One region of the Streptomyces sp. NPDC058576 genome, then DNA from elsewhere that is predicted to be linked to it. Evidence: riboswitches for the same ligand, from Rfam matches in the RefSeq annotation. Region 1 holds a riboswitch; each other region holds the start of a gene.
The links. Region 1 has a riboswitch for cobalamin ahead of ACFWRV_RS24155 (cobalamin biosynthesis protein). Riboswitches for the same ligand answer to the same signal wherever they lie in the genome.

Region 1 (7,683 bases):
AGCCAGAGGTGGCAGAGCCACTCCAGTTGGGCGGTGCGGTCGTAGGCCTGGTCGAGCGTGTCGCCGTAGGTGACGGTGCCGTGGTTGGCGAGCAGGCAGCCGGTGCGGCCCCGGAGGGCTTCGAGCATGGCGTCGGCCAGCTCCGGGGTGCCGTAGCGGGCGTAGGCGGCGGTCCGGACGGGGCCGCCGAGGATGGCCGCCGCGTAGTGCACGAGCGGCACCTCGGTGACGAGGGTGGAGACGGCGGTGGCGTGCACGGCGTGGGTGTGGACCACGGCGGCGGCGTCGGTGGAGCGGTAGACCGCCAGGTGCAGGGGGAGTTCGCTGGTCGGCCCGAGGTCCCCGAGGACCTGGCGCCCTTCCAGGTCCACGCCGACCGCGTCCTCGGGGCCGAGCCGGTCGTAGGGAACCCCGCTGGGCGTCACCAGGACGAGGTCGCCGACGCGGGCGGAGACGTTGCCGGAGGTGCCGACGACCAGGCCGTCCGCCGCGCTCCGACGGGCTGTGTCCACGACGGCCCGCCAGGCCTGGCCGACGGATTCCGGCTGCTGCTCGCTCATGGGGCGAGCGTAGGGGGGAGGGCGCGCAACCGGAACGTCACGAAGGGAGTGACGGGGATCTCTTCCGGGTGCCGAACAGCCGGTCGCAAGGTTCGCCAACGGGCGGCAAAGGCCGCCCACATCCCGCCCCACAGGCACGCGCAGCCTCCCCCGCACACAAGCGGAGGCGGCCCACTCCGTTTGGGGTCACCGCAACGCCCTGCTCAGTTCATCTTCCGTTCACTCAGGTTGCCTACGGTCCACGTGCCACTGACGTCGAACGATTGCCTGGGTAAATGGAACACATCACGCTGCTGCTTGCGATTGTGGTCGTAACAGCTCTCGTGTTCGATTTCACGAACGGTTTCCACGACACCGCCAACGCGATGGCGACCACCATCTCGACCGGCGCACTGAAGCCCAAGACAGCGGTGGCGATGTCCGCCGTTCTCAACCTGATCGGCGCGTTCCTGTCGGTGGAGGTCGCCAAGACGATCTCCGGCGGGATTGTCAACGAGGACGGCCTCAGAACCGAGGTCATCTTCGCGGCGCTCGTCGGCGCCATCCTGTGGAATCTCCTGACCTGGCTGGTCGGCCTGCCCTCCAGCTCCTCCCACGCCCTGTTCGGCGGTCTGATCGGCGCCGCGGTGATGTCGGCCGGCTGGTCGTCGATCAACGGCGGCACCGTGGTCACCAAGGTGCTGCTCCCGGCGATCGCCGCCCCGCTGGTGGCCGGCCTCGCCGCGATGCTGGCCACGCGGCTGACGTACCGGATCAACCGGAAGGTCACCGACCCGAACCAGCTGAAGTCGACGGCCAAGGGCTACCGGGCCGGACAGATCGCCTCCGCCGGTCTCGTCTCGCTCGCCCACGGCACCAACGACGCCCAGAAGACGATGGGCATCATCACGCTGGCCCTGGTCACCGGCGGCGTCCTCGCCCCCGGCTCCAACCCGCCGATGTGGGTCATCGTCTCCGCCGGTGTCGCCATCGCGCTCGGTACGTACCTCGGTGGCTGGCGCATCATCCGCACCATGGGCAAGGGCCTGACCGACCTTCAGCCGCCGCAGGGCTTCGCCGCCCAGACGAGTGCGGCGACCGTCATCCTGGCCTCCTCGCACCTCGGCTTCTCGCTCTCCACCACGCAGTCCTGCTCCGGGGCCGTGATGGGCGCGGGTCTCGGCCGCAAGGGAGGCGTGGTCCGCTGGTCCACCGCCACCCGGATGTTCATCGCCTGGGGTCTGACGCTGCCGGCCGCGGGTCTGGTCGGCGCGGGCGCCGAGTTCCTGACCAAGCAGGGCACGTGGGGCATCACCGTCACCGCGATCCTGCTCGTGGGCGGCTCCTTCGCGATCTGGCTGGCCTCGCGCCGGCAGCCGGTCGACCACACCAACGTCAACGACACGGACGGCGGTGACGACGAGCGCCAGGGCGTCGTCACCACCGCCATCGCCGCGGTCCAGCCGCCGCCCATCGGCGGCCCGGCCGCCGAGCTCATGACCACCATCCCGGCCCCGGCCTCGGCGCCCGACGACCCGGCCCGGCCGCCGGCCAAGGTGTAAGGACACATCCGCATGAAAATCGACTGGGCAGCTCTCGCCTCCGTCTTCGGTGTCAGTCTCGTGGTCACCGTCGCGCTGGTCGGCCTCTTCACCCTGGGCATCGTCGCCCTCTCCAAGCAGTCCGCGACGGCCGGAAGCAGCGCCTCCGGCGGATCGGTCGCGCTGGCGCGCACCGGCGCGTACGCCTGCTTCGGGCTGTGCGTGGCGGCGGTCTCGTACGGGATCTACCTGATCGTCGCCTGACCCCGCACAGCGCACTCCTTCGGGCCGGACACACCCTCGTGTGTCCGGCCCGATGTGCGTCCGCCCACAGTGGAGCCCCGCAGGTCAACAGCGAGTTGACGACTGTTCTCGGGGCGTGGTGGACTGCCGGAGCCATTTACGGCGACAGCAGAGGAAGCCGGTGCGAATCCGGCGCGGTCCCGCCACTGTCACCGGGGAGCACTCCCCCACACCGGACGTCACGGCTCGCGGCACGCGGGCTGGAAGGCCGGGGGAACTGCGGATCCGGGAGCCAGGAGACTCTCGTCGCCGGTCACGTCGAACCAGGGCGCGGACCCTGAGTGAGGACCTACACCATGCCCGGCCGCCGTGCGCCGTCTCCTGCGCCGATTCCCGCCCCCCTTCGTGCCGGAACGCCTCTTTCCGCGACGGGCTGAGCCGTGCGTGCGGACCGTGTCTTCGCGTACGGCGCCACCACCGGGCTGATCGCCGACGCGCTGCTCGGCGACCCCCGCAGGGGCCACCCCGTCGCCGCGTTCGGCCGCGCCGCCGCGCGGGTCGAGTCCGTGCTGTGGCGTGACGACCGCGGCCGGGGCGCGCTGCACACCCTCGTCTGCGCCGGAGGCGCCGTGGGAGCCGCCGCGCTGACCGCCCGCGCCGTGCGGGGACGCCCGGCGCTCGCCGTCGCGCTGACCGCCGCCACCGCGTGGTCCGTCGTCGGCGGTACGTCGCTGGGCCGGGAGGCCCGCGCCATCGGAGGCGCGCTGGCCGCCGGGGACCTGGAGGTGGCCCGGGAGCGGCTACCGCATCTGTGCGGGCGCGATCCGCACTCCCTGGACGGGCCGGGGATGGCCCGCGCGGTCGTCGAGTCGGTCGCCGAGAACACCTCGGACGCAGTCGTCGGCGCGCTGGTGTGGGGGGCGATCGGCGGGGTTCCGGGGCTCGTCGGGTTCCGGGCGGTGAACACGCTCGACGCGATGGTCGGCCACAGGTCGCCCCGCTACCGCCGCTACGGCTGGGCCTCGGCGCGCCTGGACGACGTGGTGGGGTGGCCCGGCGCCCGGTTGACGGCCGCGCTGGCCGTGGTGGGCGGCGGGCGGCCCCGGGAAGCCGTACGCGCCTGGAAGGCCGACGCACACCGTCACCCGAGCCCGAACGCGGGGCCGGTGGAGGCCGCGTTCGCGGGGGCGCTCGGCGTACGGCTCGGCGGGACGCTGGCGTACGCGGGGCGCGTCGAGCACCGGCCGGTGCTGAACGGGGCGGCCGGGCGGGAGGTGCGAGGCGCGGACATCGAGCGCGCGGTGCTGCTTTCGCGCCGGGTGAATGCGCTGGCGCTGGGCGTGTGCGTGGCGGGGCGGTTGGCGGCGGGACGCCTGGTCGCGCGGCGATCGGTCGCGGCGCGGAAGCGGGGGCGGGCATGAGCGGTACGACACGGTGGAGTGCGGTACGGGAACGGGGACGGGCATGAGTGGCGGCGGGCTGCTGGTCGCGGGAACGACCTCGGACGCGGGCAAGAGCGTCGTCACGGCGGGCATCTGCCGCTGGCTGGTGCGCCGGGGCGTGAAGGTCGCGCCCTTCAAGGCGCAGAACATGTCCCTCAACTCCTTCGTGACCCGTGAGGGCGCGGAGATCGGGCGCGCCCAGGCGATGCAGGCGCAGGCCGCCCGGGTGGAGCCGACGGCTCTGATGAACCCGGTGCTGCTGAAGCCCGGCAGCGACCGCTCCAGCCAGGTGGTCCTGATGGGGAAGCCGGTCGGCGAGATGAGCGCCCGGGGGTACCACGGGGGCCGTCAGGAGGCCCTGCTCGGGACGGTCACGGACTGTCTGGCGGAGCTGCGGTCGACGTACGACGCGGTGATCTGCGAGGGGGCGGGGTCCCCCGCCGAGATCAACCTCCGGCGGACCGACATCGTGAACATGGGGATCGCGCGGGCCGCGCGGTTCCCCGTGCTGGTGGTCGGGGACATCGACCGGGGCGGGGTGTTCGCCTCGTTCTTCGGCACGACGGCGCTGCTGAGCGCGGAGGACCAGTCGCTGGTCGCGGGCTACCTGGTGAACAAGTTCCGGGGAGACGTCTCGTTGCTGGAGCCGGGCCTGGACATGCTGTACGGCCTGACCGGGCGTCGGACCTACGGGGTGCTGCCGTACGCCCACGGGCTCGGCATCGACGAGGAGGACGGCCTGCGGGTGTCTCTGCGGGGTGCCGTACGGGAGTCGGTCGTCGCGCCGCCTCAGGGGGAAGACGTGTTGCGGGTCGCGGTCTGCGCGGTGCCGTTGATGTCGAACTTCACGGACGTGGACGCCCTGGCCGCCGAACCGGGCGTCGTCGTGCGGTTCGTGGACCGGGCGGAGGAGCTGGCCGACGCCGACCTGGTGATCGTGCCCGGCACGCGCGGCACGGTGAAGGCCCTCGCCTGGCTGCGCGAGCGGGGACTCGCGGACGCGCTGGTGCGGCGGGCGGCGGAGGGCCGGCCGGTGCTGGGGATTTGCGGCGGGTTCCAGGTGCTCGGTGAGCGCATCGAGGACGAGGTCGAGTCGCGGGCGGGGGTCGTGGACGGGCTGGGGCTGCTGCCCGTACGGGTGCGGTTCGACCGGGACAAGACGCTGGCGCGGCCGGTGGGTTCGGCGCTCGGCGAGCCGGTGGAGGGGTACGAGATCCACCACGGGGTGGCCGATGTGCGGGGCGGGGAACCGTTCCTCGACGGGTGCCGGGTGGGGGCGGTGTGGGGGACGCACTGGCACGGGTCGCTGGAGAGCGACGCGTTCCGGCGGCGGTTCCTGGAGGAAGTGGCCCGGGCCGCCGGGCGGCGGTTCGTGCCGGCGCCGGACACGAGTTTCGGGGTGCTGCGGGAGGAGCAGCTGGATCGGCTCGGGGATCTGGTGGAGGAGCACGCGGACACGGATGCGTTGTGGCGGTTGATCGAGGGGGGTGCGCCTGGGGGGTTGCCGTTCGTGCCGCCGGGGGCGCCGGCCCTGCCGAGTGCGGGTGCGGGTGCGGGTGCGGGTGCGGGTGCGGGTGCGGGTGCTCCGGAGAGCCGGGGCGCTGCCCCGGACCCCGCTCCTCAATCGCCGGAGGGGCTTGAAGTTGCCGGGGCCGCTGCGTCAAGAGGCGAGGGGCTTGAAGTTGCCGGGGCCGCTGCGCCAAGAGGCGAGGGGCTTGAAGTTGCCGGGGCCGCTGCGCCGAGAGGCGAGGGGCTGGAAGTTGCCGGGGCCGCCGGGCTCGGGCAACAAGCTGGACAGCATGTCGACCAGGAGGCCAAGTGAGTACGCCGTATCCCTTCACCGCGATCGTCGGGCAGGACGACCTGCGGCTCGGGCTGTTGCTCAACGCCGTCAGTCCGGCCGTCGGCGGAGTGCTCGTGCGGGGCGAGAAGGGGACCGCCAAGTCCACCGCCGTGCGGGCCCTCGCCGCCCTCATGCCCGAGGTCTCCGTCGTGCCGGGGTGCCGGTTCTCCTGTGATCCCGTCTCCCCCGATCCGGCGTGTCCCGACGGGCCGCACGCGGAGACCGCCGGTGTGTCGCGTGCGGCGCGGACCGTCGAGCTGCCCGTCGGCGCGTCCGAGGACCGGCTCGTGGGGGCGCTGGACATCGAGCGGGCGCTCTCGGAGGGCGTGAAGGCGTTCGAACCGGGGCTGCTGGCCGACGCGCATCGCGGGATCCTGTACGTCGACGAGGTCAACCTGCTCCACGACCACCTGGTGGACCTGCTGCTGGACGCGGCGGCCATGGGCGCTTCGTACGTCGAGCGCGAAGGCGTCTCCGTACGGCATGCGGCGCGGTTCCTGCTGGTCGGGACGATGAACCCGGAAGAGGGCGAGCTGCGGCCGCAGTTGCTGGACCGGTTCGGGCTGACCGTGGAGGTGGCCGCGTCCCGGGACACCGACGAGCGGGTCGAGGTCGTGCGGCGCCGGCTCGCGTACGACGACGATCCCGAGGGGTTCGCCGCGCGCTGGGCCGCGGAGGAGTCGGCGCTGCGGGAGCGGATCGCCACCGCGCGTGCCCTGCTCCCCCGCGTCGTGCTCGGTGACGGCGTGCTGCGGCAGATCGCCGCCACCTGCGCCGCGTTCGAGGTCGACGGGATGCGGGCCGACATCGTGATGGCCCGCACCGCCACCGCGCTCGCCGCCTGGGCGGGGCGCGAGGAGGTCACCTCCGACGACGTACGGCAGGCGGCTCTGCTGGCCCTCCCCCACCGGCGGCGACGCAACCCGTTCGACGCGCCGGGTCTCGACGAGGACAAGCTCGACCGGACGCTGGACGAGGCCGCCGGGGATCAGGAGCAGGACAGCGACCCGGGCGACGACGACCCCGACCCCGGCCCGGACGGCGGAGGCGACGGGGGCGGTGGCGGTGGGGTGCCGCCGCAGGCCGACGGGGAGGACCGTACGCCGCCGCAGGGCGAGGGCGGCTCGGACGACACGCCGTCCCAGGCCCCCGAGGGCAAGCCCGACGCGCCCGGCCGGTCCTCCGGAGCCGAGCAGCAGCCGGTGGCGTCCGCCGAGCCGTTCCGGGCGAAGATGCTCAGCGTGCCGGGGCTGGGCGAGGGGGCGGCCGGACGGCGCTCCCGGGCGCGTACCGAGCACGGGCGTACGACCGGCGCGCGTCGGCCGCAGGGGGCGCTGACCAAGCTGCACCTGGCCGCGACCGTGCAGGCCGCCGCCCCGCACCAGCACGCGCGCGGGCGCTCCGGGCGCGGGCTCGTGGTGCGCCGGGACGATCTGCGGCAGGCGACCCGGGAGGGGCGTGAGGGCAACCTCGTGCTGTTCGTCGTGGACGCCTCCGGGTCGATGGCGGCCCGGCAGCGGATGAGCGCGGTCAAGGGGGCCGTGCTGTCGCTGTTGCTGGACGCCTACCAGCGGCGGGACAAGGTCGGTCTGGTCACCTTCCGGGGCAAGGAGGCCGAGGTGGCGCTGCCGCCGACCTCGTCCGTGGACGCGGCCGCCTCCCGCCTGGAGTCGCTGCCGACCGGGGGCCGTACCCCGCTGGCCGCGGGGCTGCTGAAGGCCCATGACGTGCTGCGGGTGGAGCGGCTGCGCGATCCGTCGCGGCGCCCGCTGCTGGTCGTGGTGACGGACGGGCGGGCGACCGGCGGTCCGGAGCCGGTGGCGCTCGCGGGGCGGGCCGGGCGGCTGCACCGCTCGGAGGGGACGGCCTCGGTCGTCGTGGACTGCGAGTCCGGGTACGTACGCCTCGGTCTCGCCGGGGAGCTCGCCCGGGAGTTGGGAGGCACCGCCGTCACGCTGGACGAGCTGCGGGCCGACTCGATCGCCGGGCTCGTCAAGGACGTCACCGCAGCCGGGAGGGCCGCTTAATGCCGCAGGGACAGCCGATATCGGTGCCGGACGACGGGCTCACCACCC
Region 2 (7,683 bases), on a different contig from region 1:
TCCACCCCGCCCGGGGCCTGTCTGACCGTTCCCGCCTGCCTCGCGACGCCATGCGCGCACTCTCGCCGCACCGGCCCCTGGCATGATCGGCCGACATGGCAGACATGGCTGAAATGAGCGACGCGCCCCGCCACATCCTCGTCATCGGCATGGGCGCCGGCGACCCCGACCATCTGACCCTGGCCGCGGTGAAGGCCATGCGCCGGGCCGACGTCTTCTTCGTGCTCGGCAAGGGCAAGGAGAAGGAGTCCCTGACCCGGCTGCGGCGCGACATCCTCGACGAGCACCTCACCGGCCCGTACCGCGTGGTGGAGGCCGACGACCCGTGGCGCGACCGGACCCAGCAGGACGGCGGGCGCTACACCTCGGCGGTGCACGACTGGCGGCACCGCCGCGCCGACATCTGCGAGCGCCTGATCATCGAGGAGCTCGCACCGGGGCAGTGCGGAGCCTTCCTGGTGTGGGGCGATCCGGCCCTCTACGACAGCACGCTGGCGATCCTCGACGACATCCGAGGGCGCGGCACGGTGGAATTCGGCCATGCGGTGGTCCCCGGCATCAGCAGCGTCTCCGCCCTCGCCGCCCGGCACCGCGTCACCCTGAACCAGGTCGGCCGGCCCATCCACATCACCCCCGGCAGGCGGCTGGCCCAGGGCTTCCCCGAGGACGACGGCGACATCGTCGTGATGCTCGACGGCCACGAGAGCTTCACCCATCTGACAGGCAGGGGCCTGTGGATCCACTGGGGCGCGTACATCGGAACCCCCGACGAGATCCTGGTCTCCGGCCCGCTCGACGAGGTGGCCGACGACATCAGCCGCCTGCGCGCCGAGGCCCGCGAACGGCACGGCTGGATCATGGACACCTATCTGCTGCGCCGGACGCCGGACGAGGCGGACGGCGTCGGCGGCACGGACTGACGGCGGCTGATCGCTGACGGTTGCCGGGGCCGCCGAGGGGCCCGCGTCGAGGCGCGGGCGGCGGGCGGCCTCCGCACCTCGTCGTCGGACCGGCGGGGTGTCAGCGCCGGGTCTCGTGCGCCCGGATCACGCCGAGCCCGTGCCCCAGGCTCGGGCACTCGGCGGTCAGGTCGTCGCCCCTCACCAGGTAGTCGTGCACCCGGCCGTCCGTGGGCCGTTCGATCGCGCGATACAGCGTGCCGTTCACGGTGATCGTCCAGTCGTCGCCGTCCTGGGCCCACCCGACTGTCTTCTTCATAGGGCGTTGTCCCTTTCCTCGGTCGGCTTCGCCGCGGGTCGGCGGCCGTGTAGTGCGAAGAAGAACGGCTTGTGACGCTCCGTGGTTCCGCGTTCTCTACGCCAATCGGTTACATCTGGGTCACTGCCTCCGCACAGTCGAGCCGAACGACCTGACCGAAGGTCAGGGAGCGGATGGCGAAAAGTCGAACGATGGGGGAACCCGTGTCGCCCCCGCTCCGTGGCCCGGCCCGGTCTTCAGCGCGATCGGGAAGAAGCGGGCGCGTGTCTCACATCACCGTCCGAAGTGTGAACAACGGTGTGCGCCCGGCGGTCGTCCCCTAGGCTGGCCGCTGCAACTGGTTCGCCCTGTCCGCCAGACAGGGTGTCGCAAGAGGGAACCCGGTGGGAATCCGGGACTGCCCCGCAGCGGTGAGTGGGAACGACCGCCGTCATACGCACTGGGCCCGGCCGGGTCTGGGAAGCGACGGCCTTTAGGTGTCTGCCCCGGCAGACGTGCCCGCGAGTCCGAAGACCTGCCCGTTGCCCGCACGCGACCGTTCGCGTGCGGAGATCTCGGTGACCTCGTGGGCGGGTCGGCGTAACCATCAGGTGGACGGACACGGTTCGACGTGTCCGGTGTCCGCCCGATGCGTCATCCCTTCGCGTCCGCGTCCCGTCCCGGGATCTGCACCGCAGACACGCTCGCGAAGGAGAGTCACGTGACAGCGAAGCCCGCAGCCGCGGCAGCACGGGCCACCGTGTACGGCTACCCCCGCCAGGGTCAGAACCGTGAACTGAAGAAGGCCATCGAGGGCTACTGGAAGGGCCGCGTCAGCGCCGACGCCCTCCGGCAGACCGCCGCGGAACTGCGCCGGGGAACCTGGCAGCAGCTCGCCGAGGCCGGCGTCCACGAAGTGCCGACCGGTGATTTCTCGTACTACGACCATGTCCTGGACACCAGTGTCATGGTCGGCGCTGTTCCCGAGCGGCACCGCGACGCGGTCCGCGCCGACGCCCTCGACGGCTACTTCGCCATGGCCCGCGGCACGCAGGACGTGGCCCCGCTCGAAATGACCAAGTGGTTCGACACCAACTACCACTATCTGGTGCCTGAGTTGGGACCGGACACGGTGTTCACCGCCGACTCGGCCAAGCAGGTCGCCGAGTTCAAGGAGGCCCTCGCGCTCGGCCACACCCCGCGCCCGGTCCTGGTCGGCCCCGTCACCTACCTCCTGCTCGCCAAGGCGGCCCCCGGCGTGGCCCCGGACTTCGAGCCGCTGACCCTGCTGGACCGGCTGCTGCCGGTGTACGCGGAGGTCCTCGCGGACCTGCGCGCGGCCGGTGCCGAGTGGGTGCAGCTGGACGAGCCCGCGCTCGTTCAGGACCGCACCCCGGCCGAGCTGAACGCCGCCGCCCGTGCCTACCGCGAGCTCGGCGGCCTCACGGACCGGTCCAAGCTGCTCGTCGCCTCCTACTTCGGGCGGCTCGGCCAGGCGCTGACGGTCCTGGCCAAGGCTCCCGTCGACGGGCTGGCCCTCGACTTCACCGAGACCGGCGCGGGCAATCTCGACGACCTGGCCGCCGCCGGGGGACTGCCCGGCAAGCGGCTGGTGGCCGGTGTCGTCAACGGCCGCAACATCTGGATCAACGACTACGGGAAGTCGCTCGCCACCCTCGGCACCCTGCTCGGCCTCGCCGACCGGGTCGACGTCTCCGCCTCCAGCTCGCTGCTGCACGTCCCGCTGGACGCCGCCGCCGAGACCGACATCGCCCCGCAGATCGCCCGCTGGCTCGCCTTCGCCCGGCAGAAGACCGCCGAGATCGTCGTCCTGGCCCGCGGTCTCGCCGCCGGAACGGACACCATCGCGGCCGAACTCGCCGCCAACCGCGCCGACCTGGCCTCCCGCACCGACGCCGCGATCACCCGCGACCCGGCCGTCCGCGCCCGTGCCGCGGCCATCACCGACGCGGACGGCCGCCGCTCCCAGCCGTACGCCGAGCGGACCGCCGCCCAGCGCGCGCACCTCGGGCTGCCGCTGCTGCCGACCACCACGATCGGCTCGTTCCCGCAGACCACCGAGTTGCGCACGGCGCGGGCGGACCTGCGGGCGGGCCGGATCGACGAGGCCGGGTACGAGGAGCGCATCAAGGACGAGATCCGCGAGGTCCTCTCCTTCCAGGAGAAGGCCGGGATCGACGTCCTGGTGCACGGCGAGCCCGAACGCAACGACATGGTGCAGTACTTCGCCGAGCAGCTCACCGGCTACCTCGCCACCCAGCACGGCTGGGTGCAGTCCTACGGCACCCGCTACGTCCGCCCGCCGGTCCTCGCCGGGGACATCTCGCGGCCCGAGCCGATGACCGTGCGCTGGACCACGTACGCGCAGGCGCTGACCGAGCGCCCCGTCAAGGGCATGCTCACCGGGCCGGTCACCATGCTCGCCTGGTCCTTCGTCCGCGACGACCAGCCGCTCGGCGACACCGCCCGCCAGGTGGCCCTCGCCCTGCGCGACGAGGTGAACGACCTCGAAGCGAACGGAACGTCGGTGATCCAGGTCGACGAACCCGCGCTGCGCGAGACGCTCCCGCTGCGCGCCGCCGACCACGCCGCGTACCTGGAGTGGGCGACGGAGTCCTTCCGCCTCGCCACCGCAGGCGTGCGGCCGGACACCCAGATCCACACCCACATGTGCTACGCGGAGTTCGGCGACATCGTCCAGGCCATCGACGACCTCGACGCCGACGTCATCAGCCTGGAGGCGGCCCGCTCCCACATGCAGGTCGCCCGCGAACTGGCCGCCCACGGCTATCCGCGGGAGGCCGGACCCGGCGTCTACGACATCCACTCCCCGCGCATCCCCAGCACCGAGGAGGCAGCGGCCCTGCTGCGCAAGGGACTTGAGGCCATCCCGGCGACACGGCTGTGGGTGAACCCCGACTGCGGCCTGAAGACCCGAGGCTGGCTGGAGACCCGGACCTCCCTGGAGAACCTGGTCGCCGCCGCGCGGGAGATCCGCGCCGAGCTGCCCACCGACGCGGCGTGATCCGGGCCCGGTGCGGGAGCGGTGACCGCCGCTCCCGCGCCGGGCCCCCACCCGTACGGACCGGTGCGTGTCCGAGTCCGCTGATAGCGTGCCGCTTCCGGATCGAAGATCACGAAAGGGCGGCGTGCGTGCGGGAAGTGACGTGTCATGAGGTGGATATCCGGCGCTTGGGCGAGGCATCGGAAGGCATCGTCGGCCGTACCGCGGGGCGGTGGCACCGGATGCGCTACGACGATCCGGACCCGCGGCGGATGCGCGAACTGGCCGAGGAACTGCTCGACCACGTCGCCGCCCGCACCGGGCAGGGGATCGCGCTCGACGATCTGGCACGCTCCGCGCTGAGCACGGCGGCGGAGTGCCACCTGGGGGAGATGAGCGTCGGCTGTTTCCCCGACGGGGACCAGGAGATCTTCTTCCCCCTGGTCGGGGAGAGCCTCAGCAGCGAGGACATATCCTTCGGCGACGTCGTCGCCTTCTCAAACGCGCAGGCTCCCTCGGCCCGGACCTGGCTGGACCTCTTCGCGGTCTCCCTCGCCAGCGGTCTCGTCCGGCAACGGCAGCGGGTGATCGGGCCGTTGCTGCGGAACGACTTCGCGCCCTCGATCCGCCAAGGGGTGCCGTACTCCTCGCTCGCCTCGGCATCGGACCCGGCGGACCTCGCCGCGATGGACGCCCTGTGCCCGTATCTGGCCGAGGCGGAAGGCCACCAGCCCCGCCACCGGCCCACCGTGCCCCTGCGCAAGCCCGATGCCGACGAGCGGGTACAGGCGGCCGCCGCGCTGGACGCCGTAGGCGCGCTCACCCCCGATCAGCACCTTCTGCGCCTGCTCCTCGACGACGAACAGCACGCGTTCGAGCAGGCGTTGGCGGACCGGCTCGACGCCTACCGGGAGAGTGCGGGACCCGCTCCCGCGCCCCGCACCCTGCTGCCGCTCGACCCCCTCGCCCTGGCCGCCCTCGCCGTCCAGGTGCACGGATGGGAGCTGGGCATCGGCTCCCGCTATCTGCCGCCCGACCTGCTGGGCTCCCCGGACGCGCTGCGCCGGGCAGCGGAGGCGGGACCCGGCAACTCGGTTGCCCAGTAGGCGAAGCAGCCTCCGGGGCCCGGCGGGCCGCCCGTCGTTCGCGCCCTCCAAGTTAGGTTAGCCTAACCAGCAAATCCCCGGCGGTGGATCTCTCCGCCCCCGGTGTCGCCCCGCGCGCGGACCCGCTTCCGCACGGCCCGCCCGCACCACGACCGAAGGTCCTCGCCATGCCGCCTCCTCCGCTCCCGCTCCCCGGCGAACCCCCGGCGCAGGCCGGGGCGTCGGGCGCGCGTGCCGGTACGCCGTCGGGGCCCGGCGCACAGGACGTACGGGGAGGCCTCGTGGCGGGCGGTGCGCACGGGCCGGACCACCTGCGGGCCCTCACCGCGATCGTCCTGGACGCCCTGGAGAACGCCGCCCCGGCCCGGGGCGGACCGCTGCCCGCCGGAGGGCCCGATGCCGTGGCCCTGAGCACCCTGGCCCTCTGCTCCCCGGTTCTGCCGGAGGAGGGCGTCGGCCCCGAGGCCGCGCTCGGGGACGTCGTGCGCGCGGTCGCGGAAGGGGCCGCCGATCCGGCCGACCCCGCCTGCGTCGCCCATCTGCACTGCCCGCCGCTCGCCGTGGCCGTCGCGGCGGACCTGGCGGGGGCGGCCCTCAACCCCTCCATGGACTCCTGGGACCAGGCGCCCGCCGCCGGTGTGATCGAGGAGCTGACCACGGCCGCACTGGCCCGGCTCGTCCACCCCACGGCCCCGGCCCCCGACGCGCTCATCACCAGCGGCGGCACCGAGTCCAACCTGGTCGCCCTGCTCCTCGCCCGGGAACGGTCGGCCCCCGGTCCGCTGCGAGTGGTGACCGGCGCCAACGTCCACCACAGCGTCCACCGTGCCGCCTGGATGCTCGGCCTGCCCGCCCCCACGGTCGTCCCCTGCGGCAACGGCCGGATCGACCCGGCCGCCCTCGACCGCGCCCTGACCCGCCTCGCCGGAGCGCCGCTCCTGGTCGTCGCCACCGCCGGGACCACCGACGAGGGGCGCATCGACCCGCTCCCGGAGATCGCCCGCATCGCCGAACGGCACACGGCCCAGCTCCACGTCGATGCCGCGTACGGCGGCCCACTGCTGTTCAGCGAGCGCCTGGCCCCTCAGCTCGCCGGCCTGGAGCACGCCGCCACCGTAACGTTCGACCTGCACAAACTCGGCTGGCAGCCGGTCGCCGCCGGAGTGCTGGCCGTCGCCGACGCCGCGATGCTCGCCCCGCTGTCCCTGCGCGCCGACTACCTCAACGCCGACGACGACACCGAGGCCGGACTCCCCGACCTGCTGGGCCGCTCGATCCGTACCACCCGCCGCCCCGACGCCCTGAAGATGGCGGTCACCTTCCGCGCCCTCGGACGCCGGGGGCTCGGCACACTGGTCGAGCACTGCGTGCGTACGGCCCACGAGTTCGGCCGGGCCGTCGACGCGCGCCCGGCACTGCGCCGCCGGCCCGGCGACATCGGGATCAGCACCGTGCTGTTCCGGCCGACGGTGGCCGACGGGCTGCCCGACGAGGCGGGCGACGCCGTGGTCGCCGCAGTCCGCCGCACCCTGCTCACCGAGGGGCGCGCCGTCCTCGGCCGGGCGGTCGCGGAGGACGGCGACGGCCGCAGCCGCCTCTGGCTGAAGGCCACCCTCCTGCACCCGAACGCCGCCACGGCCGACCTGCTACCCCTGCTCGACCTCGTCACGGCGGCGGCGGACCGTGCGGCGAGCGAAGCCGCGGCGGCCGAAGGTACCGATGCCCCCGTGACGGAAAGGCTGTCGCCATGACGTCGACGATGCGCACGACGCGTACGGGACGACCCCCCGCCGCCCCAGCGACCCCCGCCGGAGGAACCCGATGACACCCGGACCGCGCACGCCGCCCCTCGATCTGCTGGGGGTGGGGGCAGGGCCCTTCAACCTTTCGCTCGCCGCACTCGCCGACGGCGTTCCCGGGCTGCGCACCGCCTTCCACGAGCAGCGCGCCGCCTTCCACTGGCACCCCGGGCTGCTCATCGAGGGCGCGACGCTGCAAGTGCCCTTCCTGGCCGACCTGGTGAGCCTCGTCGAGCCCACCAGCCCCTGGTCCTACCTCAATTACATCAAGACCCGCCGCAGGCTCTTCCCGTTCTACTTCGCCGAGCGCTTCCACATCCACCGCTCCGAGTTCGACGACTACCTGCGCTGGGTGAGCACCGAACTGCCCTCCACCCGCTTCGGCCACCGCGTCGACACCGTCGCCTGGGACCCCGGACAGGGCGCGTTCGCCGTGGAGTTCAGCCGCCTCGGCCCCGACGGGGAAGCGCTCACGAGCGGGCTCGCCCATGCCCGTAACCTCGCCCTCGGCGTCGGCACGGCGCCGCACGTCCCCGAACCGCTGCGGGAGCTGGTC
Region 3 (6,684 bases), on a different contig from region 1:
ATTCGGGCTATTCGTACCGGACAGAGCCTCTTGTCTGCTTTTTCCTGTGGCGTGCGCCACAGAATGTCCCACGGTGTGCTGTGACGGCCGTGATAAATCTTCACGACCGCCCGGGGAACGCCACCCCTGTTTCCCGGGGGCGCTACACACCGGCCGAACGCCGGTCGCACTCCATCCATATCCGGGGGGATCAGGACCTGATCCGCAGCCTTGTACGGCGCGGATCGGCGTGGAGAAAGGCGCACCACCATGACATCGGCGCAGGTCGACGAGGGACAGGTCGACAAGGGTCAGCCCGGCGGCAATGCCGGGGACGCCGGAACCAGCGGCGAGGGATACCAGCGCGGTCTGGGAGCTCGTCAGATTCAGATGATCGCCATCGGCGGAGCCATCGGCACGGGGCTTTTCCTCGGCGCGGGCAAAGCCATCGACCGGGCCGGGCCCAGCCTCATCCTGGCCTACGTCGTCGCGGGCCTGGTCATCTTCTTCATCATGCGGGCCCTGGGCGAACTGCTCATGTACCGCCCGGTCTCCGGCTCCTTCTCGGAGTACGCCCGTGAATTCATCAGCCCGTTCTTCGGATTCGTGACGGGCTGGACCTACTGGCTCTTCTGGGTCGTCACCGGAATCACCGAAGTCACGGCCGCCGCCACCTATATGACGTACTGGTGGAACATTCCGCAGTGGCTGTCCGCCCTGGTCTTCACCATCATTCTCTACGGCGCCAACCTGATCTCCGTGAAGCTCTTCGGTGAGCTGGAGTTCTGGTTCTCCATGGTCAAGGTCACCGCCATCATCGGCATGATCCTGATCTGCGCGGGCGTCCTCACCATCGGCTTCTCCGACGCCGGCGACACCGCGACCGTCTCCAACCTCTGGAACGACGGCGGGTTCTTCCCCCACGGCATCACCGGCACGCTCATGACGCTCCAGATCGTCATGTTCGCCTTCCTCGCCGTGGAACTCGTCGGCGTCACCGCCGGGGAGTCCAAGGACCCCAAGACCGTGCTGCCCAAGGCCATCAACACCGTGCCGTGGCGCATCGCCGTCTTCTACGTCGGCGCGCTCATCATGATCCTCTCGGTCGTGCCGTGGTCCACCTTCAAGCCCGGCGTCTCCCCGTTCGTGAAGGCCTTCGAGGAGATGGGGCTCGGCGTCGGCGCGGCCATCGTCAACTTCGTCGTCCTCACCGCGGCGCTCTCCTCCTGCAACTCCGGCATGTACTCCACCGGCCGCATGCTCCGCGACCTCGCGCTCAACGGCCAGGGCCCCCGCGCCTTCACCAAGCTGACGAAGAACGGCCTGCCGCTGGTCGGCACCACGTTCTCCGCCGCCCTGATGCTCGTCGGCGTGTGGATCAACTACCAGTGGCCGGGCGAGGCGTTCAACTACGTCGTCTCCTTCGCGACCATCTCCGGCATGTGGGCCTGGATCATGATCCTGATCAGCCAGATCCGATACCGCCGCAAGGCCGACGCCGGTCTGCTGCCGCAGTCCTCGTTCAAGGCCCCCGGCGCCCCGTACACGAGCTGGTTCGCGCTCCTGTTCATCGGCATGGTCATCGTGATGATGGCGATCGACAAGGACGCCAGGATCTCGCTCTACTGCGCACCGCTGTGGGCGCTCATCCTCTTCGTCTCCTACCGGGTGCTCCAGGCGCGCACCCCGTCGGCCCCGGAGAAGACCTCCACCGGGACCCGCTGACCCCGAGGGCGGGCCCCACGACCGCCCCCTCCTCCCGGACCGCCCCCGGCCGCCCCAAAGGCCGACGGCGTCCAGCATGCGGCCCCTCGCGTACCACCCATCGGTACGCGAGGGGCCGCCTGCCTCAATCCTCCGCCTTGCAGCCGCACGCACCCAGCCCCGCTCCTTCTCCCACCCCCCCCATTCCCGGTCGGTCTTATCCTGGCGCCATGCTGACCATCACCCAGACGCTCTACGACCAGATCGTCGCCCACTCCCGCGCCGACCACCCCGACGAGGCGTGCGGAGTGGTCGCGGGCCCGGCCGGGACGGACCGCCCCGAGCGCTTCATCCCGATGCTCAACGCCGCCCGCTCGCCCACGTTCTACGAGTTCGACTCGGCCGACCTGCTCAAGCTCTACCGCGAGATGGACGACCGCGACGAGGAACCCGTGATCGTCTACCACTCGCACACGGCGACCGAGGCCTACCCCTCCCGCACCGACGTGACGTACGCCAACGAGCCCGGCGCCCACTACGTCCTGGTCTCCACCGCCGACACCGACGGCTCGGGCCCCTTCCAGTTCCGCTCGTACCGCATCGTGGACGGCGAGATCACCGAGGAAGACGTGCAGGTCGTCGAGGCGTACTGAGCCCCCGGGCGGCCAGTAGGGCCGCCGTACGGGTCTGGCACACTGCACCCCGAACCCATCAAGGCAGCAGGAACCAGGAAGCCGGTGCGAATCCGGCACGGTCCCGCCACTGTGACCGGGCCCCCTCCCGCGCGGACGCGTCCCCGACAGGACGAACCGCACCGGAGGGCGGCCCGGAAGCCAGGAACTGGCCCGCCGCCTTCTCGCATCGACCAGGGGACGCGGAAATCCCCCGGAGAGGCCCCGCCATGTCCCGGCGCACCCCCGCGCTCATAGCCGCCGCCGTGCTGCTCCCGCTCGCCCTCACCGCCTGCTCCTCCTCCGACTCCTCCGGCGACGCCGCCACCGGGGACAAGGCCGCGGCGAAGAGCGACGGCTTCCCGTACACCGTCAAGAACTGCGGTGTCACCACCACGTACAAGGCCCCGCCGAAGCGCGTCGTCACCATGAACCAGCACGTCACCGAGATCATGCTGGAACTGGGCCTGAAGAAGTCCCTCGTCGGCACCGCCTACCTCGACGACCAGGTCCTGCCGAAGTACGCGAAGGACTACGCCTCCGTTCCCGTCCTCGCCAAGGAGTACCCCTCCTACGAGCAGGTCCTCGCCGCCAACCCCGACTTCGTCTACGGCGGTTACGGCAGCGCCTTCACCGCCTCCGACGGCCGCGGCCGCGAGGCGTTCGACAAGTCCGGCATCGAGACCCGCCTCAACACCGAGAGCTGCACCAAGGGCGACCAGCCCATGGACACCCTCTACGAGGAGATCCGCGAGGTCGGCCGCACCTTCGGCGTCGCCGACCGCGCCGAAGCCTGGATCAAGCAGGCCAAGGCCGACAACGCCGCCACCGCGAAGAAGCTGGCCGACCTGAAGCCGGTCTCCGTCTTCGTCTACGACAGCGGCGACAAGACCGCCTTCACCGCGGGCGGCGAGGGCATCGGCAACGAGCTGATCGAACGGGCCGGCGGCACCAACGTCTTCGCCGACCTCGACAAGCCCTTCGGCGACGCCTCCTGGGAGAACGTCGTCGACCGCAGGCCCGAGGTCATCGTGATCTACGACTACGGCGCCACCACCGTCGAGCAGAAGAAGAAGCGCCTCCTGAGCGACCCGGCCCTCGCCGACGTCCCCGCCATCAAGAACGAGCGCTTCGCGGTCATGCCGCTCTCCGACGCCGTACTCGGCGTCCGGGTGCCCGCCGCCGTCGACAAGCTCGCGGCCCAGCTCCACCCGGCGGCCTCCACCTCGTGACCTGCCGCGCCTCCGCACCGCGGCGGCCGCTCGGTTACGCCCTGGTGCTCGGCGTCCTCGTCGCGCTCCTCGCCGTCGCCGTGCTCGCCGCCCTCGCCCTCGGCTCCGTCCGCATCCCGCCCGGCCAGGTCCTCGACATCCTGACCGGGCGGGCGGAGGCGAGCCCGTTCCGCACGATCGTCCTGGACGTCCGGCTGCCCCGGGTCCTGCTCGGCATCGTCGTCGGCGCCGGGCTCGCCGTCATCGGCACCGTCCTCCAGGCCCTCGTACGCAACCAGCTCGCCGACCCGTTCCTCCTCGGCGTCTCCTCCGGAGCCTCCACCGGCGCGGTCCTGGTGATCGTCCTCGGCATCGGCGCCACCCTCGCCACCACCGTCACGATCCCCGCCGCCGCCTTCGCCGGCGCACTCCTCTCGCTGCTCCTCGTCTACTCCCTGGCGCGCGGCGGGGGCGGCCTCACCACCAACCGGCTCGTCCTCGCCGGCGTCGCCGTCTCCTACATCCTGTCCGCCCTGACCAGCCTGATCCTGGTCACCTCCGCCCGCGCCGACCACCTCCAGGAAGTCCTCTACTGGACCCTCGGCGGCCTCGGCGCGGCCCGCTGGGACATGCTCGCGCTCCCCGCGACCACCCTGGTCATCGGCACCGCGGTCCTCCTCACCCTGGCCCGCCCGCTCGACCTGCTCCTGGTGGGGGAGGAGGGCGCGACCGTCCTCGGCCTCGACACCGCCCGCTTCCGGGCCGCCGTCTTCGTCCTCGCCTCGCTGATGACCGGGGCGCTCGTCGCGTACAGCGGGGCGATCGGCTTCGTCGGGCTGATGGTCCCGCACATGGCCCGGATGGCCGTCGGCGCCGCACACCGCGCACTGCTCCCGGTCGTCGCGCTCGGCGGGGCGGTGTTCCTGGTCCTCGCCGACCTGGCCGCCCGGACGCTCGCCGCCCCGCAGGACATCCCGGTCGGCGTGCTCACCGCGCTGACCGGCGGCCCGTTCTTCCTCTGGATGCTGCGGCGCAGACCCGAGGGAGCACCCGCATGACGACCGTACGTACTCCCGAGGGAGCCCGCCCGTGACCACCCTGCGCACCGAGGCACTCTCGTACGGCACCGGCGAGGGCCGCCACCTCGTCGACGCCGTCGACCTCACCGCCGCCGACGGCGAGACCGTCGGCCTCGTCGGCCCCAACGGCAGCGGCAAGACCACCCTCCTGCGCTGCGTCTACGGCACCCTGCGCCCCACCCACGGCCGGGTCCTCCTCGACGGCGACGACCTCGCCACCCTCCCCGTGAAGGCCCGCGCCCAGCGCATCGCCACCGTCCCGCAGGACGGCCACGCCGGCTTCGAGCTCACCGTCGGCCAGGTCGTCGCGATGGGCCGCGCCCCGCACAAACGGTTCTGGGAGGCCGACACCGCCGCCGACACCGACCTGGTCACCGAGGCCCTCGCCCGGGTCGGGATCGCCGCGCTCGAACCCCGTACGTTCTCCTCCCTCTCCGGCGGCGAACGCCAACGGGCCCTGGTCGCCCGCGCCCTGGTCCAGCAGCCCTCCCTCGTCGTCCTGGACGAGCCGACCAACCACCTGGACATCCGCTACCAGCTGGAGATCCTCTCCCTGGTCCGCGACCTGGGCACCACCAACCTCCTCGCCCTGCACGACCTCAACCTCGCCGCCTACTACTGCGACCGCCTCTACGTCCTCATGGACGGCCGCGTCGTCGCCTCCGGCACCCCCGAAGAGGTCCTCACGGCCGATCTGCTCGGCGAGGTGTACGGCGTCGCCGCCGAGGTCAGCGCCCACCCGAAGACCGGCGCCCCCACGGTCGTCTACCTTCCGGAAGGGACCGACAGCCCCACCCGGTCCATATAGCGGTCGCTCACCATCCACCATGTGGGATCACACTCGGGTTTCCGCACAGGGAATCGATACGATGCCCGCATGGTTCCCCATGACGTGAGCAACAAGACGCCGGGCACGCTGCTCGTCGCGCGGCTGCACGTCGACCTGTGCAGGCTCGCCAGCGCGATCTGTCCCACCGCAGCCTGCCCGTGAGCCGCCCGGCCTGAGCCGCGGTCCGCGCGCCCACCACACGCACCACCCCCTGCGCGGGGGCAGAAACGCGCGCCCCACGCCACCTCTCCGCTTTCGACAGGAGCCCACGCCATGGCCATCGAGGTCCGCATCCCGACCATCCTCCGCACCTACACCGACGGCGCGAAGGCCGTCGAAGGCAACGGGGACACCCTCGCCGACCTCTTCGCCGACCTGGAGAGCCGCCACACCGGCATCCGTGAGCGCATCGTCGACGGTGCGAACGGCGAACAGCTCCGCCGCTTCGTGAACGTCTACCTCAACGACGAGGACGTCCGCTTCCTCGACGGCATCTCCACCAAGCTCAGCGACGGCGACAACGTCACCATCCTCCCGGCCGTCGCCGGCGGCATGCGCTGATGCGGTACGACTCCCCGCTGGCGGCCGTGGGGAACACCCCCCTCGTCCGCCTTCCGCGGCTGTCCCCGTCCGAGGACGTCCGCATCTGGGCCAAGCTGGAGGACCGCAACCCCACCGGCTCGATCAAGGACCGCCCCGCGCTCCACATGGTCGAACAGGCCGAGAAGGACGGCAGGCTGACACCCGGCTGCACCATCCTGGAGCCCACCAGCGGCAACACCGGCATCTCGCTCGCCATGGCGGCCAAGCTCAAGGGCTACCGCATCGTCTGCGTCATGCCGGAGAACACCTCGCAGGAACGGCGCGACCTGCTCGCCATGTGGGGCGCCGAGATCATCTCCTCCCCGGCCGCAGGTGGCTCCAACACCGCCGTCCGCGTCGCGAAGGAGCTCTCGGCCGAGCACCCGGACTGGGTGATGCTCTACCAGTACGGCAACCCGGACAACGCGGGCGCCCACTACGCCACCACCGGACCGGAGATCCTCACCGACCTCCCGTCCATCACCCACTTCGTCGCGGGCCTCGGCACCACCGGCACCCTCATGGGCGTCGGCCGCTATCTCCGCGAGAACCGCGAGGGCATCCAGATCGTCGCCGCCGAACCGCGCTACGACGACCTGGTCTACGGCCTCCGCAACCTCGACGAGGGC

Region 2: linked by a shared signal. The riboswitch ahead of metE (5-methyltetrahydropteroyltriglutamate--homocysteine S-methyltransferase) and the one ahead of ACFWRV_RS24155 (cobalamin biosynthesis protein) in region 1 are both predicted to bind cobalamin.
Region 3: linked by a shared signal. The riboswitch ahead of ACFWRV_RS24950 (ABC transporter substrate-binding protein) and the one ahead of ACFWRV_RS24155 (cobalamin biosynthesis protein) in region 1 are both predicted to bind cobalamin.

Annotation. Positions count from the first base shown of each region.
Region 1 covers NZ_JBHXPF010000037.1:52,209-59,891, reverse strand. Annotated here, with positions in the region: gene ACFWRV_RS24170 (class II aldolase/adducin family protein) at 1-560, opposite strand, end outside; gene ACFWRV_RS24165 (anion permease) at 836-2,101, shown strand; gene ACFWRV_RS24160 (hypothetical protein) at 2,114-2,344, shown strand; cobalamin riboswitch at 2,494-2,626, shown strand; gene ACFWRV_RS24155 (cobalamin biosynthesis protein) at 2,764-3,744, shown strand; gene ACFWRV_RS24150 (cobyric acid synthase) at 3,788-5,587, shown strand; gene ACFWRV_RS24145 (putative cobaltochelatase) at 5,584-7,635, shown strand; gene cobO (cob(I)yrinic acid a,c-diamide adenosyltransferase) at 7,635-7,683, shown strand, end outside.
Region 2 covers NZ_JBHXPF010000032.1:970-8,652, reverse strand. Annotated here, with positions in the region: gene cobF (precorrin-6A synthase (deacetylating)) at 114-920, shown strand; gene ACFWRV_RS21990 (hypothetical protein) at 1,021-1,218, opposite strand; cobalamin riboswitch at 1,540-1,755, shown strand; gene metE (5-methyltetrahydropteroyltriglutamate--homocysteine S-methyltransferase) at 1,919-4,243, shown strand; gene ACFWRV_RS21980 (Imm49 family immunity protein) at 4,372-5,328, shown strand; gene ACFWRV_RS21975 (pyridoxal phosphate-dependent decarboxylase family protein) at 5,496-7,079, shown strand; gene ACFWRV_RS21970 (lysine N(6)-hydroxylase/L-ornithine N(5)-oxygenase family protein) at 7,150-7,683, shown strand, end outside.
Region 3 covers NZ_JBHXPF010000039.1:64,901-71,584, reverse strand. Annotated here, with positions in the region: gene ACFWRV_RS24960 (amino acid permease) at 250-1,704, shown strand; gene ACFWRV_RS24955 (Mov34/MPN/PAD-1 family protein) at 1,914-2,336, shown strand; cobalamin riboswitch at 2,350-2,547, shown strand; gene ACFWRV_RS24950 (ABC transporter substrate-binding protein) at 2,585-3,586, shown strand; gene ACFWRV_RS24945 (FecCD family ABC transporter permease) at 3,583-4,623, shown strand; gene ACFWRV_RS24940 (ABC transporter ATP-binding protein) at 4,655-5,452, shown strand; gene ACFWRV_RS24935 (putative leader peptide) at 5,522-5,635, shown strand; gene ACFWRV_RS24930 (MoaD/ThiS family protein) at 5,747-6,034, shown strand; gene ACFWRV_RS24925 (PLP-dependent cysteine synthase family protein) at 6,034-6,684, shown strand, end outside.